3 regions of the Oryzomicrobium sp. genome follow, and region 3 is predicted to be linked to each of the others. Evidence: predicted binding sites of a transcription regulator. Region 3 holds the regulator's gene; each other region holds the start of a gene.
What was found. The regulator sigma-54, encoded in region 3, starts transcription at its own class of promoters, with help from an activator protein. The targets are predictions, from matches to a motif close to TGGCACGCTTNCTGCTNA.

Region 1: the regulator sigma-54 is predicted to act here: its motif matches at 2,336-2,353, upstream of nifB (nitrogenase cofactor biosynthesis protein NifB).
Region 2: the regulator sigma-54 is predicted to act here: its motif matches at 2,175-2,192, upstream of aspA (aspartate ammonia-lyase).

Annotation. Positions count from the first base shown of each region.
Region 1 is NZ_DAISLS010000003.1:182,096-188,121, forward strand. Features, by position in the region: gene nifA (nif-specific transcriptional activator NifA) at 1-1,259, shown strand, start outside; gene V7Z98_RS03920 (hypothetical protein) at 1,498-2,070, opposite strand; gene nifB (nitrogenase cofactor biosynthesis protein NifB) at 2,387-3,892, shown strand; gene V7Z98_RS03930 (4Fe-4S dicluster domain-containing protein) at 3,943-4,158, shown strand; gene V7Z98_RS03935 (HesB/IscA family protein) at 4,206-4,607, shown strand; gene nifT (putative nitrogen fixation protein NifT) at 4,618-5,118, shown strand; gene V7Z98_RS03945 (SIR2 family NAD-dependent protein deacylase) at 5,132-6,026, shown strand, end outside.
Region 2 is NZ_DAISLS010000002.1:182,475-188,500, forward strand. Features, by position in the region: gene V7Z98_RS02340 (hypothetical protein) at 1-139, shown strand, start outside; gene V7Z98_RS02345 (TlpA disulfide reductase family protein) at 146-667, opposite strand; gene V7Z98_RS02350 (MFS transporter) at 723-1,907, opposite strand; gene aspA (aspartate ammonia-lyase) at 2,244-3,683, shown strand; gene V7Z98_RS02360 (dicarboxylate/amino acid:cation symporter) at 3,753-5,054, shown strand; gene V7Z98_RS02365 (sensor histidine kinase) at 5,199-6,026, shown strand, end outside.
Region 3 is NZ_DAISLS010000004.1:15,506-21,531, forward strand. Features, by position in the region: gene V7Z98_RS04315 (UvrD-helicase domain-containing protein) at 1-109, opposite strand, end outside; gene recA (recombinase RecA) at 266-1,291, shown strand; gene recX (recombination regulator RecX) at 1,310-1,756, shown strand; gene lptB (LPS export ABC transporter ATP-binding protein) at 1,761-2,537, shown strand; gene V7Z98_RS04335 (RNA polymerase factor sigma-54) at 2,617-4,122, shown strand; gene hpf (ribosome hibernation-promoting factor, HPF/YfiA family) at 4,135-4,455, shown strand; gene ptsN (PTS IIA-like nitrogen regulatory protein PtsN) at 4,710-5,195, shown strand; gene hprK (HPr(Ser) kinase/phosphatase) at 5,164-6,026, shown strand, end outside.

The DNA of each region.
Region 1 (6,026 bases), on a different contig from region 3:
ACCGGCCGGTGCGCTACGAACGCGACGTGCGCATCCTCACCCTGGTGGCCAACCTGCTCGGCCAGTCCTGGCGGTTGCACCGCAAGATCGCCGAGGAGCGGGAAGCCCACCGCCAGGAAACGCGCCGGCTCAAGACCCAGTTGAAGGGCCGCTACCGCGTGGACAACGTGGTGGGCATGTCGAAGCGCATGCAGGAGGTGCTGGCCGACGTGCACCAGGCCGCACCGGGCCACGCCACAGTGCTGCTGAGAGGCGAATCGGGCACCGGCAAGGAGGCCATCGCCCACGCCATCCACTACCTGTCGCCCCGGGCCAAGAGCCCCTTCGTCAAGGTGAACTGCGCCGCCCTGCCGGAAACCCTGCTTGAATCCGAACTGTTCGGCCACGAGAAGGGCGCCTTCACCGGCGCCACCAGCGAGCGCAAGGGGCGCTTCGAGTTGGCCGAGGGCGGCACCCTGTTCCTCGACGAGATCGGCGACATCACGCCCACCTTCCAGGCCAAGCTGCTGCGGGTGCTGCAAGAGCACGAGTTCGAGCGGGTGGGCGGCAACAAGACCCTAAAGGCCGATTTCCGCCTGGTGGCCGCCACCAACCGCAACCTGGAGGAAATGGTACAAAAGGGCGAATTTCGCGCCGACCTGTACTTCCGCCTCAACGTGGTGACCCTGTTCCTGCCGGCCCTGCGCGAACGCAAGGACGACATCCCGCTACTGGTGGAGCACTTCCTCGCCCGCTTCAACAAGGACAACGACCGGGCCGTGGCCCTTGAGGCCGAGGCCATGGATTTGCTGCTGCACTGCAACTGGCCGGGCAACGTGCGCGAACTGCAGAACTGCATCGAGCGGGCCGCCACCATGACCCGGAGCGATCACATCCGCGCCGACGACCTGCGCTGCTTCAAGGGCCAGTGCTTTTCGTCGATGCTGCTCAACGCCGAGCAGAACCGCTGCACTCCGGGCGGCTCCTTCGTGGCGCCTCCCCATTCCGCCGGGCAACCATCGGCGCCACCGACCTTTCCCATTGCCATGCCGCCACGCCATCACCCCGCCGCGCCCAAGAACGGCGACGACCGCGACGACGGGGAATTCCCCCCGGCCGGCGACGGTGGCATTGCCGGCATACCCGAACGGGAACAACTGGTGGCGGCCATGGAAAAATGCGGCTGGGTCCAGGCCAAGGCGGCCCGCCTGCTCAACCTCACCCCGCGCCAGATCGGCTACGCCTTGAAGAAGCACCGCATCCCGGTGAAGCGGCTGTAGACGCGGCCTACGGCGCAGCCGGGTTGAACCAGGCCGTCACCGGCAAGCCAGGAAGAAAGGGGGCCGGGGAGGCCGGCGTCCAGGACGCGGCGAGCAGATCGCGCACCTCCAGGGTATGGCCTGCGGCGGCCAAGGCCGCCCGCTGCCGAGCATTGCCACCGCAACCGGGCTTCTCGTAAAAATCAGGTGGGCCATGGCCCCCTCCGCTGGCAGGGCAGAAAACAAAAACGCGGTGGGCTCAGACCGGCCGGTTGTCCGGCACCTTGACCGGTCCCATCTCGGCGACGGCGGTGGCGTAGGGCGTCTCGGGAAATCCGGCGCCGGTGAAAGCCTCGGCCGCAGCCACCAGGGAATCGACCTTGGCCTCGCTGGAGAGGCGCTTCATGTCGCTCCGGTCCAGGTAGAACAGATCGAGCAGCTCGTTCCACACGGTGGCTTCATCCAGGGGCAGCACGTAGAAGGGCACACCGCCCGCCTCCACCTTGTAGCGCTTGGCGAAGTCCACGTTGCCGGCGAAGACGAAATACTTGCCCTTGGGCACCAAGGCCGGGCCGAAGGCGTCGACGATCAACTCCAGGTGGGCGAGGGAATCGACGTGGCCGGCGAAGAAGCTGGCCGCACCGCCTTCGCCGGCCAAGATCACCTGGTCGGCCTTGATTTCCGGCGGGCGGGCCTCGCCGGCCACCGAGGGCGGAAACCTGAGGCCCAAGTCGCCGCGAAAACCGTAGCGGCCGGCCTTTTGCGTGGCGCCGGAAAAGGTCGGGGAGAGCAATTTTTCGCCCAGGCGGGCGATGACGGTGAGGTCGGACATGAAGGACTCCTGAAGGGTGAAGAGAAACGTGCCGCCACCCCTTCAGCGACAACCGTGCCATCACGACACCCAACGCCGGCCTCCGGCGAAAATCCTTGCAAAACAGCCTTCTGCCCACCGACTACCGGAACGCCCCAGCGCCTCGGACAGCGACGTCGCCCTGTCGCATTCGAGACATGCCTGTCACGGACCCGACAGCCCGGCGGTGGCGCCACGGCTTCGCCATCCCCATGATTAATCGGAATTTTCTTGATCCTCCCAGGCTTGGCACGGCCATTGCAAAACGGCTCACGACCCCACTCTTCCGGAGCCCGCCATGTCCGCCCCCGCCCACCCCAGCCCCCCGCCCCCTGGAACGCTGCGCAAGGTCATCGCCATCCACGCGGCTGCCCCGGGGGCGGCCACGGCACCGGGCGGCTGTAGTTCGGGCAGCTGCGGTTCCAGCGACGGCCCGGCCGACCTGCCCGCCCATATCTGGGAGAAGGTGAAGGACCACCCCTGCTACAGCAGCGAGGCCCACCACCACTTCGCCCGCATGCACGTGGCCGTGGCCCCGGCCTGCAACATCCAGTGCAACTACTGCAACCGCAAGTACGACTGCGCCAACGAATCCCGCCCCGGCGTGGTGAGCGAGAAGCTGACGCCGGAAATGGCGGGCAAGAAAGTGCTGGCGGTGGCGGCCGAGATCCCCCAGCTTTCCGTGGTCGGCATCGCCGGTCCCGGCGACGCCCTGGCCAACCCGGCCAAGACCTTCAAGACCTTCGAGCTGATCCAGCAGACGGCTCCGGACATCAAGCTCTGCCTGTCCACCAACGGCCTGGCCCTGCCGGACCACGTGGAGACCATCAAGAAGTTCAACGTGGACCACGTCACCATCACCATCAACATGGTGGACCCGGAGGTGGGCCAGCACATCTATCCCTGGATCTTCCACAACCACAAGCGCTGGCACGGCCTGGAAGCCGCGAAGATCCTGCACGAGCGGCAGATGCTGGGCCTGGAGATGCTCACCCAGGCCGGCATCCTGGTGAAGGTGAATTCGGTACTGATCCCGGGCATCAACGACCGGCACCTGAAGGAAGTGAACCGGGTGGTGAAGGCCAAGGGCGCTTTCCTGCACAACATCATGCCCCTCATTTCCGACCCGGCCCACGGCACCCATTTCGGCCTCACCGGCCAGCGCGGCCCCAGCGCCGCCGAACTGAAGGCCCTGCAAGACGAGTGCGAGGGCGACATGAAGCTGATGCGCCACTGCCGCCAGTGCCGGGCCGACGCCGTGGGCATGCTGGGGGAGGACCGCAGCCAGGAATTCACCAGCGACAAGCTGGGCGACATTGCCGCCACCTACGACCCCACCGCCCGCCAGGCTTACCGGGACTTCGTCGAGAAGGAGCGGGCCGACCAGCGCGCCGCCGAAGCCGAGCAGAAGGCCGGCCTGGCCGGTGCCCACGAAAAGGCCCTGGTGGCCGTGGCCACCAAGGGTGGCGGCCGCATCAACCAGCACTTCGGCCACACCAGCGAATTCCAGGTCTACGAAGTCTCCGCCGCCGGCGCCAAGTTCGTCGGCCATCGCAAGGTGGAGCACTACTGCGCCGGCGGCTACGAGATCGATGCGGCCATGCCCTCCATCCTCGACGCCCTCAAGGATTGCGCCGCCGTGCTGGTGGCCAGGATCGGCCACTGCCCGATGAAGGAACTGAAAGAGGCAGGGATCGAGCCGGTGCAGGACTACGCCCACGAATACATCGAAGCTTCGGCCCTGGCCTGGTTCCAGGCCCGCCTCGCCGCCACCCGTCCATCCGGGACGGCCCGGGTGGCCTGACCGGCCCCGGGTCCGCCCCTTTTTCCCATCCCACATTCAAGGAGCCCACCATGGCCTACAAGATCATCGCCTCCGCCTGCACCGCCTGCGCTGCCTGCGAGCCGGAATGCCCCAACGACGCCATCGTCGAGAAGAACAGCGTCTATGCCATCGTCACCGACAAGTGCACCGAATGCGTCGGCCACTTCGACGATCCCCAGTGCCTGGCCGCCTGCCCCGCCGACAGCATCGCCGTGGACAAGAGCGTGCCGCGCTACGCCGCCTGATCCGGCCCCCTGCCTCCCTTCCCCCACCCCGACACGAGGACTCCGCCATGTGCGTCACCCTCACCGAAAAAGCCGCCGCCTACATGCGGCGCATGATCCGCTTCGGCCAGGGCGGCCCCGCCGCCGGCTTCCGCCTGGCGGTCCAACCCGGCGGCTGCTCCGGTTTCGACACCCGGTTCAGCATCGAGGACGCCCCCAGCCCCGGCGACACCGTGGTGCAGCAGCACGGCGCCACCCTCTTCCTCACCCCGGAAACCTGCGCGCTGTTGCAGGGCTACACCATCGACTTCGGCGAGACGGCCACCGACGGCGGCCTCAAGTACCTGAGCCCTGCCGCCCGCCACGTCTGCGGCTGCGGCGGCGCCGGGGCGGGAGGATGCAGTTCCGGCTCCGGGCTGGCGTCGATCGCCTTCATGGCGCGCCCGCCGGACCTGGGCGGCAAAGGTTGAGGCCGCCGCCATGGGCGCCCGCGACAGCGACATCGTCGAACTCGACGGCCCTCCCGCCTACACCTACGGCGAGAAGGTGCGGGCACGCCGGAACGTGCGCAACGACGGCACCTTCCCCGGCCGGGAGATCGGCGAGGTGCTGGTAAAGAAGGGCGACGTGGGTTACGTCGCCTCCATCGGCACCTTCCTGCAGCAGTTCTACATCTACGGTGTGGACTTCGTCGACCGGGGCTGCCTGGTCGGCATGAAGGGCCGCGAACTCGAATCGCTCGACATCACCGAGGCATCGCAAATGAAGATCACCCTGCGTCGCGACAAGAACGGCAATCTGTCGGTGTACGTACCGAAGAAGGACCTGGAGCAAGACGTGGTAGCCAGCGACCATGCCACCCTGTGGGGCGGCGCCATCACCCTGGGAAACGGCTGGCGGCTGGAACTGCCGGCCCTGGCCGCCGACACGCCCCTGCCCATCACCATCGAGGCCCGGCGCCTCGACAGCGCCGACGCATGACGGACGACCAGCCATGAATGCTCCAGCCCCCACCGCCGGCACTAGGCCGTCGGCGTGCCCGGCGGCCCTGCTCGACGCCGCAGCGGCCGGGTTGCGCGGCCATCGCCTGATCCCCTATCTGGGGCCGGAAGCCCTGCTGCTGGAGCCGGCCAACGCCGCCCTGCCGGTGGCCCCCCAGGCTCTCGCCGAGTTCCTCGCCAAGCGGGTCGCGGTACCCGCCCGGGTGCGCAGGAACCCCACGGCCACGGCTCAGTACATCGAGAACTTTCGCCACCGCAAGACCCTCACCGCCCTGATGCGCGAGGCCTACGCGGTTTCCGCCGCCCCCCCCTCCCTGTACCGGGCATTGGCGGCCCTGGACCTGCCCCTTGTGGTGGACGCCAACTACGACGACGCCTATGCCCGGCTCCTGGCCGAGCGGACCGGGGCCGCGCCGGGCATCCGTCCGGAAAGCCGCGACTGGAGCCAGATTCAGGGCGTGAGCCGCGCCGAAGTGCGCGAATCCTGGTTCCTTGCCTATGGCCCTTCGGGAACGAGGCAGGACGCCGCCTCCCGAGGGCCACTGCTCTACAAGCCGCTCGGCAGCATCGCCCCGGCGGCCAACTTCATCATCTCCGACTCGGATTTCGTCGAAGTGCTCACCGAGATCGACATCCAGACCCCGATCCCCCCGGACGTGCAGGAGCGCCGCGCCGGGCGGGGCTTTCTCTTCCTCGGCTGCCGTTTTGCCGACCAGCTTGCGCGCAACTACGCCCGCCAAGTGATGAAACGCTCCGCCGGCCCCCACTACGCCGTGCTGCCGGCGGACCGCCTGACCCGCAACGAGGTCCGCTTCATCGCCGAGCAAGGCATCGCGGTGATAGACCGGCCCCTGGCCGACGCAGCCGCCACCTTGGTGGCGGCCTTGG
Region 2 (6,026 bases), on a different contig from region 3:
GAGCCCCGGGGTGGTGGTGCCCGTCACCAAGCAGGCTTCGGTCTACGGCTTCGTCCAGCTGCCGGTGTACCAGTACGTGCGGGGCGTGCAGCTGACGCCGCGCTACACCCTGTCGGTGGGCGCGCGCTTCGCCTTCTGACCCAGATCAGCGGGAGGCGCTCTCTGACAACAGGGGAGTGACTTCCCGCTCCAGGGATTGCAGATCGACCCGAGGCTCGCCCTCGCTGCCGTCGCGGCGCAGGATGCCGCGGCGGTCCACCACGAAGGTCATCGGCAGCCGCCAGATGCGGCCCAGCCCGCGCAGGTTGCTCTGCCGCCCGACGCCCATGGGGTAGCTGTAGGCCCGCATCACCTCCCGGGCCAGGGCGTCCGCCCCCGCGTCGTCCATGCTCACCGCCACCAGGCGCAGGCCCTCGGCCTTGTGGCGCCGGTAGTAGCTCTCCAGGGCCGGCATTTCCTCGCGGCAGAACTCGCACCAGGTGGCCCAGAGGTTGATCACCACCACCTCGCCCCGGGCCTCGGAAAGCTTGAAGGACTTGCCGTCGGCCAGGACGATCTCCAGGTCCGGCGCCGGCTTGCCCACGTCCAGTGCCAGGCCGGGAACGGCGGTGAGCAGCAGGGCCAGAGCCAGCAGGCCCTTCCTGAGGGAACGGAACGGTTGGGCCACGGCGGTGCTCCTGGCAAGAACCTCGGTCGATCGAAACGCCCGGCAGGCGAAAAGCTCAATCCTTGCCGCGGGGCGGGGGAAACTGGAAGGTGGCGGCCACCGTCAGCCACAGCAGGGCGATGCCGGCACAGGCCCAGTACACGGTGTGGGGGCCGGCGCGCTGGACGATGGCGCCGCCCACGGCGCCGCCCAGGAACAGCCCCAGGGACTGGGTGGTGTTGTACACCCCCAGGGCCGCGCCCTTGGCCTGGGGCGGGGCGATGCGCGAGATGAGGGACGGCTGGGTGGCTTCCAGCACGTTGAACGAGACGAAGAACAGGGTCAGGCACAACGACAGGCCGGCCAGGGAATCGCCGAAGGCTTCGAACCCCAGCTGCACCAGCACCAGCAGGGCCACGGCGCCGTTGAACACCAGCTTCATGCGCCCGTGCTTCTCGGCGGCGATCACCGCCGGCACCATCACGGCGAAGGACACCAGCACCGCCGGCAGGTACACCTTCCAGTGCTCGCCCAGGGGCAGGTCGCCGACCCGCACCAGGGCGGCGGGCACCACCACCCACATGGCGGTCTGCATCAGGTGCAGGGCGAACACGCCGAAGTTGAGGCGCAGCAGGCGCCCGTCGCGCAGCACGTCGGCGAAGCGGGCCCGGCCGATGCCGCGCTCGGCGGCGGAAACGTCCCGCACCGGGTCGGGCACGATCAGCAGCAGGGCGGCGATGGCGCCGGCGGCGAGCAGGGCGGTGAGCCAGAAGATGCCGCCCATGCCCACGGTGCGGAACAGCAGCGGCGCCAGCACCAGGGAGCCGGCGAAGGTGAGGCCGATGCTCGATCCGATCATGGCCATGACCTTGGTGCGCTGGGATTCCCGGGTCAGGTCGGCGGCCAGGGCGGTGACGGCGGCGGAGATCGCCCCGGCGCCCTGAAGGACACGGCCCACCAGGATTTGGGGCAGGTCGTTGGCCAGGGCGGCGACGATGCTGCCGGCGATGAACAGCAGCAGCCCGACCACGATCACCGGCTTGCGCCCGAAGCGGTCGGAGGCCATGCCGAAGGGAATCTGCAAGAAGGCCTGGGTGATGCCGTAGGCGCCGATGGCCAGGCCGATCAGCCCGGCGTTGTGGCCGGAAGGCAGGTCCCGGGCATAGACGGCGAAAACCGGCAGGATGAGGAACAGCCCCAGCATGCGCAGGGCGAAGATGGCGGCGAGGCTGACGCCGGCGCGGCGTTCTTCTGCATTCATGGCGTTCCCGGAGGAAACGGGGTCGACGGCGGCCATGGGCACTCGGTAGGACGAAAAAGGCGGCTATCGTAACAGGTTCGCCTGACGGCGAGGTTCTTCGCCGGCCCCATCCCTGCGCGCGCATCCACGCCAAAGGCGTCCCGCCCCCTCCCTTGCCGTTCGGATTTCCGAACGATCCACACCCCCGCCATCCGTAAATCCGACCGCCTCACCCGGACCGTCATAAAAAAACAACGTCCGATCAAGGCATTGCGCCGGATCGCCACCTGGCACGCTCCGTGCAATTCCTGAGGGCCTCCACACGAGAGGCCACCACACCAGGAGACCGGAGACACCATGAGCGGCACCCCCTACCGTTCCGAGCACGACCTGCTCGGCGACAAGAACGTCCCTGCCGACGTCTATTACGGCGTGCATACCCTGCGCGCCCTGGAAAACTTTCCCATCACCGGCATTTCCATCGCCGTTTACCCGGACCTGATCCGGGCCCTGGCCCAGATCAAGCTGGCCGCCGCCCGCGCCAACCAGCAGCTCGGCCTGCTCGACGCCACCCGGGCCGACGCCATCGTCGCCGCCTGCCGCGAGCTGATCGCCGGCAAGCTGCACGACCAGTTCGTGGTGGACGTGATCCAGGGCGGCGCCGGCACCTCGACCAACATGAACGCCAACGAGGTGATCGCCAACCGGGCCCTGGAAATCCTCGGTCACGGCAAGGGCGAGTACGCCCACCTGCACCCCAACGAGCACGTCAACATGGGGCAGTCCACCAACGACGTGTATCCCTCGGCCCTCAAGCTGGCCACCTACGTGGGCATCTTCCGCCTGGTGGAGGCCATGGCCCACCTGCGCCGCAGCTTCGAGCGCAAAGCCGACGAATTCGCCGACGTGCTCAAGATGGGCCGCACCCAGTTGCAGGACGCGGTGCCCATGACCCTCGGCCAGGAGTTCTCCACCTACGCCGTGATGCTCGGCGAGGACGAGGAACGGCTCAAGGAAGCGGCCCTGCTGATCCGCGAGATCAACCTGGGCGCCACCGCCATCGGCACCGGCATCAACGCCCACCCGGACTACGCCCCCCTGGTCTGCCGCCTGCTCGCCGAGGTGAGCGGGGTGCCGGTGGTGACCGCGCCCAACCTGGTGGAAGCCACCCAGGACTGCGGTTCCTTCGTGCAGCTGTCCGGCGTACTGAAGCGGGTGGCGGTGAAGCTGTCCAAGACCTGCAACGACCTGCGCCTGCTCTCTTCCGGCCCCCGCGCCGGCCTGGGCGAGATCAACCTGCCGGCACGCCAGGCCGGCTCGTCGATCATGCCGGGCAAGGTGAACCCGGTGATCCCCGAAGTGGTGAACCAGATCGCCTACGAGGTGATCGGCAACGACCAGACCGTCACCTTCGCCGCCGAGGCCGGCCAGCTCCAGCTCAACGCCTTCGAGCCGATCATCGCCCACAGCCTGTTCAAGAGCGTTCACCACCTGCGCGCCGGCTGCCTGACCCTGGCGGACCGCTGCGTGGACGGCATCACCGCCAACCGGGACACCCTGCGCGCCAGCGTCGAGAACTCCATCGGCATCGTCACCGCGCTGAACCCCTACATCGGCTACGCCAACGCCACCGAAGTGGCGGCGGAGGCCTTCCGCAGCGGCAAGAGCGTCACCGAGGTGGTGCTGGCCCGGCAGCTGATGACCCCGGAAGCCCTGGCCGAGGTACTGCGCCCCGAGGTGCTGACCCGGCCGCGGGCCATCCCTGCTGCTCCCGCCGCCCCCGCCGCCAAGCCCTGATCCCCCACCGAAGAGACGATCAACGTCATTCCCATTTCATCCCGGCCTGACCGGGGGAGGAGTCCTGCAATGAAAATGAACAAGCTGACCACCTGGATCGGGGTTGCCCTGGTCCTCGGCATCGTCGTCGGCTACGCCTGCCACGAACTGGTCCCGGAAGCGGCGGCGGCCAAGGAGCTGGCCGGCTATTTCGGCATCCTCACCGATATCTTCCTGCGCCTGATCAAAATGATCATCGCGCCCCTGATCTTCGCCACCCTGGTGGCGGGCCTGGCCAACATGGGCGACGCCAAGGCGGTGGGCCGCATCGGCGGCCGCGCCCTGGGCTGGTTCATCTGCGCTTCGTTCTGTTCGCTCTTCATCGGCCTGCTCTTTGCCAACGTGCTGCACCCGGGCCACGGGCTGAACGTACCCCTGCCCGATTCCGCCGCCGGCCTCAACCTGAAGACCGCCGCCCTCAACCTGAAGGACTTCATCACCCACGTCTTTCCCAAGAGCGTGATCGAAGCCATGGCCGGCAACGAGGTGCTGCAAATCCTCATCTTCGCCGTGTTCTTCGGCGTCGCCCTGGGCCACCTGCACAACCAGACCGCCCGCTCCCTGGTGAACACCATGGACGAGGTGGTGCACGTGATGCTTAAGGTCACCGACTACGTGATGCGCTTCGCCCCCTTCGGCGTGTTCGGCGCCGTGGCCGCCGCCATCACCATCAACGGCCTGGGCATGTTGCTGGTGTTCGGCAAGTTCATGCTCAGCTTCTACGTCGCCCTGGCCGCCCTGTGGGGCGTGCTGATCCTGGCCGGCTTCGCGGTGCTGGGCAAGGACGTGTTCCGCCTCCTCAAGCTGGTGCGCGGCCCGCTGCTGGTGGGCTTCTCCACCGCTTCCAGCGAATCCGTCTATCCCAAGCTGATGGAGCAGCTGGAGAAGTTCGGGATCAAGAACCGGGTCACCGGCTTCGTCCTGCCCCTGGGTTACTCCTTCAACCTGGACGGCTCGATGATGTACACCACCTTCCTGGCCCTGTTCATCGCCCAGGCCTACGACATCCCGATGAGCATCACTGCCCAGATCACCATGCTGCTGGTGCTGATGGTGTCCTCCAAGGGCATCGCCGGGGTGCCCCGGGCCTCCTTGGTGGTGGTGGCCGCCGTGCTGCCCATGTTCAACCTGCCGGAAGCCGGCCTGCTACTGGTGCTGGGCATCGACCACTTCCTCGACATGGGCCGCACCGTCACCAACGTGCTGGGCAACTCCATCGCCACCGCCGTGGTGGCCAAGTGGGAAGGCGCCATCGACCCGGTGCCGGCCGACCAGGCCGACGCCGAGGAATCCCTGCCGGTGGTGGACGAAACCTACCCCGAAGCGGCCTGACGCCGCCTCACCGGGCGGCGGCCCGACAACGCCGCCGCCCCAACCTTCCTCCAGTTCGCCCGGCACCTTTTTGCCGGGCTTCTTTTTCTCCCGCCATGACGCCCGACGGCAACCGCCCCGCGCCAGCCGCCCTCCGCCACCGCCATGCGTGACGAACCCCGCCCGGCGGCCGCCGCGCCTGATAGCATGGGGCCGTTTTCCGCCCCGGACCCGGCCCTGCCCATCATGCCCGCCCCGCAACGCCTGCTCCGCCTCCTGGCCCTGCTGCTGGGCCTGGCCGCGCTGATCGGCGGCGCCAGCTACGCCACCTTCCGGGTCAGTCAGGCCATGGGCCTGGCCGAACTGCAACTCACCGGCCGACACCGGCTCGACCTCTACACCGCCAGCCTGGAACGGGAAATCGACAAGTACGCCTACTTCCCCACCACCCTGGGGCTGGAGCGGGACGTGCTCGACCTGCTCGCCAAGGGCGAGCGGGACACGCCCCTGGCACGGCGGATGAACGTCTACCTGGAACAGCTCAACGACCGGGCCGGCACCCTGTCGGTCTACGTGCTCGACACCCGGGGCACGGTGCTCGCCACCAGCAACTGGCGCCGCCCGGACAGCTTTCTCGGCGAGGACCTGTCGTTCCGCCCCTACTTCCGCGACGCCATGGAAAACGGCAGCAGCCGCTTCTTCGGCATCGGCACCACCCGGGGCGAACCGGGCTACTACCTGGCCTCGGCCCTGACCAACGCCCAGGGCACCGTGGGCGTGGCGGTGGTCAAGGTCAGCCTGGAGCAGCTGGAAAAATCCTGGGCCACGGTGGAAGCCCCGGTGCTGGTCTCGGACGAGAACGGGGTAGTGATCCTGGCCTCGGTGCCGGACTGGAAGTTCACCGCCCTCGCCCCCCTGGACGAAGCCACCCGCCACACCTTCGACCGCACCCAGCAATACAACCGGCGCGCCCTCAACCCCCTGGGGGTCAAG
Region 3 (6,026 bases):
TTTTCTGGGTGATCACCCGGGTCTTACCCGAGCCGGCGCCGGCCAGCACCAGCAAGGGGCCGTCCAGGTAGCGGATCGCTTCGCGCTGGGGGGGATTGAGTTCTGCCATGGGGAAAACAGCGCGCCCCGCCAGGAGCGGGGCGCCGATGGATGCACGAGGCGCCATTTTAGCCCACCCCCGCACCGGACCGAGACGCAGGCGGCGGCTGCGAGGCTCGGGCCGGTTTGTGCAATAATCGGGCCATTCTTGCAAAGGATTCCCAATATGGACGAAAACAAAGCCAAAGCCCTGGCCGCCGCACTGGCCCAGATCGAAAAGCAGTTCGGCAAGGGCTCCATCATGAAGATGGGCGAAGGCAACGTCGAAAACGACCTGCAGGTCGTGTCCACCGGCTCCCTGGGCCTGGACATCGCCCTGGGCGTGGGCGGCCTGCCCCGCGGCCGCGTGGTGGAGATCTACGGACCCGAATCCTCCGGCAAGACCACCCTGACCCTGCAGGTGGTCGCCCAGATGCAAAAGCTCGGCGGCACCGCCGCCTTCATCGACGCCGAACACGCCCTGGACCCGGGCTACGCCCAGAAGCTCGGCGTGAACCTGGACGAGCTGCTCATCTCCCAGCCCGACACCGGCGAACAGGCCCTGGAAATCGCCGACATGCTGGTGCGCTCTGGCAGCGTGGACGTGGTGGTGATCGACTCGGTAGCCGCCCTGGTGCCCAAGGCCGAAATCGAAGGCGAGATGGGCGACTCCCTGCCCGGCCTGCACGCCCGCCTGATGAGCCAGGCCCTGCGCAAGCTCACCGCCAACATCAAGAAGACCAACACCCTGGTGATCTTCATCAACCAGATCCGCATGAAGATCGGCGTGATGTTCGGCAGCCCGGAAACCACCACCGGCGGCAACGCGCTCAAGTTCTACGCCTCGGTGCGCCTCGACATCCGCCGCATCGGCGGCATCAAGAAGGGCGACGAGGTGATCGGCAACGAAACCAAGGTCAAGGTGGTGAAGAACAAGGTGTCGCCCCCGTTCCGCGAGGCCATCTTCGACATCCTCTACGGCGAGGGCATCTCCCGGGAAGGCGAGATCATCGACATGGGCGTGGCCCACAAGATCGTCGAGAAGTCTGGCGCCTGGTATGCCTACAACGGCGAGAAGATCGGCCAGGGCAAGGACAACGTGCGCGAGTACCTGCGCCAGCGTCCGGAAACCGCGGCCGAGATCGAGGCCAAAATCCGCGCCGCCGTCGGCGTCGCCTTGCCCACCGGCGTGGCGGCCCCGGCCGAGGCCTAAGGCCGGCCCCGGGAGCGCATGGCGCCGACCGAACGCTCCCTGCGGGAACGGGCCGTCGCCCTACTCGCCCGCCGCGAACATTCCCGGTCCGAACTGGCGCGCAAGCTGGCGCCCCACGCGGAAAGCCGCGAGGAACTGGACCGGCTGCTCGACGAGCTGGCCGCCCGCAAGCTGCTCTCGGACGACCGCTACGCCGAGATGCGCGTGACGGTGCGCGCCGGCCGCTACGGCAACCAGCGGCTGCGCCAGGAGCTGGCGACGGCCGGAGTCGACGACGCCACCATCGCCACCGCCCTGGCCCAGGCCGACGACGAGTCGTCCCGGGCCAAGTCGGTCTGGCAGAAGAAATTCGGCACCCCCGCCGCGGATGCGGCGGAACGGGCCAAACAGATGCGTTTCCTCGCCCAGCGGGGTTTTTCCATGGAGATCATCCGCCGCGTCGTGCGCGGCCTCGATGACGAATGACCGCATGAACGCCGCCACCCTCACCTCCACCGCCCCGGCCCAGCCGGCGCCGGCCAGCCAGAGCCGCCTATCTGCCCACAACCTGCAAAAGCGCTACAAGAAGCGCACCGTGGTCCACGACGTGTCGTTCGACGTGGCCAGCGGCGAGGTGGTCGGCCTGCTCGGCCCCAACGGCGCGGGCAAGACCACCTGTTTCTACATGGTGGTGGGCCTGGTGGCCGCCGACGGCGGCGAGGTCTACCTGGACGAGGCCCGGCTGACCCACCAGCCGATCCACCAGCGTGCCCATCAAGGCCTTTCGTACCTGCCCCAAGAAGCGTCGGTGTTCCGCAAGCTGAACGTGGCCGAGAACATCCAGGCCGTGCTCGAACTGCAGAACCTGCCCGAGGACGAGGTGAAGAACCGCCTCGAATCCCTGCTCGACGAGCTGCACATCGGCCACCTGCGCGGCACCCTGGCGGTGGCCCTGTCCGGCGGCGAGCGGCGCCGGGTCGAGATCGCCCGGGCCCTGGCCACCAATCCACGCTTCGTGCTGCTCGACGAGCCCTTCGCCGGGGTGGACCCGATCGCCGTACTGGAAATCCAGAAGATCATCCGCTTCCTCAAGGCCCGCGGCATCGGCGTGCTGATCACCGACCACAACGTGCGCGAAACCCTGGGTATCTGCGACCGGGCCTACATCATCAACGAGGGCCGCGTGCTGGCCGCCGGTCGCCCGGACGAGATCGTGCACAACGACGACGTGCGCAAGGTTTACCTGGGCGAGCATTTCCGCCTGTGACCGCGACCCGCTCCATGCCCATGCTCCACCGCCCCGCCGCCGCGCCGCCCCATGAGGCAGCAGCCGGTTGCCGCTGCCGATGAAACCCAGCCTCCAGCTCAAGCTCTCGCAGCACCTGGCGCTCACGCCCCAGTTGCAGCAGTCGATCAAGCTGCTGCAGCTGTCGACCCTCGAGCTCAACCAGGAAATCGAGCAATACCTGCTGGAAAACCCCCTGCTGGAGCGGGAGGACGATTTCGAACCCGCCGCCCGCCCCGCCGAGCCGGGCTTTGCCGACGCCTTGAGCAGCGGCGAGCAGGCGGCCGACGGCAACGCCCAGGCGGAACGGGGCGAATCCGGGGAGAACGGCGAGTCCAGTGAATCCGGTGAAGGCAGCGACTACACCGCCGAGGGTGGCGACGCCGGCGTGGACGACGGCTGGTTCGCCGAGGGCAGCTTTCCCAGCGGCAGCCGCGACAACGACGGGGACGACGAGGGCGACGGCCAGGACATCCAGGCCGCCGTCACCAGTCTGAAGGACCACCTAAACTGGCAGTTGGGCCTGACCTCCCTGTCGGACCGGGACCGCAGCCTGGCCAGCTTCATCGTCGAAGCCCTGGACGACGACGGCTACCTGGACCAGTCCCTGGACGAACTGGGCGAAGCCCTGCCCCACGAGCTGGAGGTCGAGCCGGAAGAACTGGAGATCGCCCTCAAGCACGTGCAGAACCTGGACCCCACCGGCGTGGGCGCGCGCAGTCCCCAGGAATGCCTGGCCCTGCAACTGCGCGCCCGCCCCGCCGGCCCGGTGCGCAACCTGGCGCTGACCCTGGCGGAAAAGCACCTGGACCTGCTCGCCAACCGGGACTTCACCCGGCTCAAGCGCCAGCTCGGCTGCGACGACGAGACGCTGAAGGCGGTGCAGGCCATGATCATGGGCCTGGACCCGCGCCCGGGAGCCCGCTACGCGCCCCTGGAAACCCGCTACATCATCCCCGACGTGATCGTGCGCAAGGTGCGCAATCAGTGGGTAGCGAGCATCAACCCAGACGCCTTCCCTCGCCTGCGGGTCAACCGGCTCTACGCCGACCTGCTGCAAAAGCACCGCACCCGCGGCGAGAGCGGCGGCATGTCCGGCCAGTTGCAGGAGGCCCGCTGGCTGATCAAGAACGTGCAGCAGCGCTTTGACACCATCCTGCGCGTCTCCCAGGCCATCGTGGACCGGCAGCGCGCCTTCTTCGACCACGGCGAGGTGGCGATGCGCCCCCTGGTGCTGCGCGAGATCGCCGACATCCTCGACCTGCACGAATCCACCGTGTCCCGGGTGACCACCCAGAAGTACATGGCCTCACCCCGGGGTATCTTCGAACTGAAGTATTTTTTCGGCAGCCACGTGGCCACCGATACCGGCGGAGCCTGTTCGGCCACCGCCATCCGCGCCCTCATCAAGCAGCTGGTGGGCTCGGAAAACGCCAAGAAGCCTCTCTCGGACAACCAGATTGCTGACATCCTCGGCCAGCAGGGCATTGTCGTCGCCCGCCGGACGATAGCAAAATACCGGGAGGGGATGGGCATTCCAGCTGCCAATCTCCGCAAGTCCCTCTAAAGGAGTAGAACCATGAATCTGCAGATCAGTGGGCATCACCTGGAAGTCACTCCGGCGATCCGTGAATACGTGACCGGCAAACTGGACCGCGTCATCCGTCACTTCGACAACGTGATCGACGTAAGCGTGATTCTCTCGGTCGAGAAGCTGAAGCAAAAGGCCGAAGTGACCGTCCACGTGCGCGGCAAGGACATCTTCGTCGAGAGCGAGGATTCCGACCTGTACGCCGCCATCGACAGCCTGATCGACAAGCTGGACCGCCAAGTCATCAAGCACAAGCAAAAAATCCAGGATCACCACCGGGACGAGAAGAACATCCCCGTCGCCGAGTGATCTAACCAACGGATCGGCCGGGCCCCGCGGGGGCCCGCCGACTGTTCCCCTCACGGGCCCCTCGACCCTCGCTGCCCGGGGCGCAGCCCCCGTCAGCGCAACGACCGGAAATCCTGTATCCTCCCGGCCACGTTTCGCCCTTAGTCTCCGAGACCCCGGCCCGATTTCCTCCCGGCCCGCTCCGAATCCCATCGCCACACCGGTGGCACCGTGCATTCAAGGCTGGCCCGTTCAACGTCTCCGTGGATCGTCCGATGGAGCTCATCGCCAAACTCCTTCCTCTCGAAAACGTCGTCCTAGACCTGGAAGCGACCAGCAAGAAGCGGGTCTTCGAACAGGCCGGCATTCTCTTCGAAAACCGCAACGGCATTGCCCGCGCCACGGTCTTCGACAGCTTGTTCGCCCGGGAAAAGCTCGGTTCCACCGGGCTGGGTCAGGGCGTCGCCATTCCCCACGGCCGCATCAAGGGTCTCAAGGAAGCCGTCGGCGCCTTCCTGCGCCTGGCCGCGCCGGTGCCTTTCGACGCTCCCGACGGCAAGCCGGTGAGCCTGGTGTTCGTGCTCCTGGTGCCGGAACAGGCCACCGAGCAGCACCTGCAAATCCTGTCCGAACTGGCCCAGCGCTTCTCCGATCGCGGCTTCCGCGAACAGCTCGCCAGCGGCGGCGACGCCACCATCCTGCGCGACCTCTTCATCCACGGGGCACCCCATGCGCCAGATCAGCATCGCGCAGCTGTTTGAGGACCACCGCGACAAGCTCGACCTGACCTGGGTCGCCGCCAACGGCGCCAAACGTCATCTGGAACTCAAGGAGCGGGGCAACTACGGGGCCGACGTGGTCGGCCACCTCAACCTGATCCACCCCGAGCGCCTCCAGGTGTTCGGCGTGGCCGAGCGGGAATGGTCCCTGCGGGTCGCTCCCCAGCGCCTCAAGCAGCAGGTGGACGACCTGATCGCCGCCCACCCGCCGGCGATCATCATCGCCGACGGCCTGGAAGTCCTGCCCACCATCCAGGAAGCCTGCGAGGCCACCGGCACTCCCCTGTTCGCCACTCCCAAGCCCTGCTCGGCGGTGATCGACCTGCTGCGCATCTACCTGTCGCGCCGCCTGGCCGACACGGTGGCGGTGCACGGCGTGTTCATGGACGTGCTCGGCATGGGTGTGCTGATCACCGGCGACTCCGGCGCCGGCAAGAGCGAACTGGCCCTGGAACTGATCTCCCGGGGCCACGGCCTGGTGGCCGACGACGTGGTGGAGCTGGCGCGCATCGCCCCCACCACCATCGAGGGCCGCTGCCCGGGCATGCTCAAGGATTACCTGGAAGTGCGCGGCCTGGGGCTGCTCAACATCCGCACCATCTTCGGCGAGACCGCCTCGCGGCGGAAGATGAAGCTCAAGCTGATCGTGCACCTGCAAAAGCCGGTGGCCGGGGTGGAAAGCCCGCGCCTGCCGCTGGACGCCCAGACCCAGGACATCCTGGGCGTACCGGTACGCAAGGTCATCATTCCCGTGGCTGCCGGGCGCAACCTGGCGGTGCTGCTTGAGGCGGCGGTGCGCAACACCATCCTGCA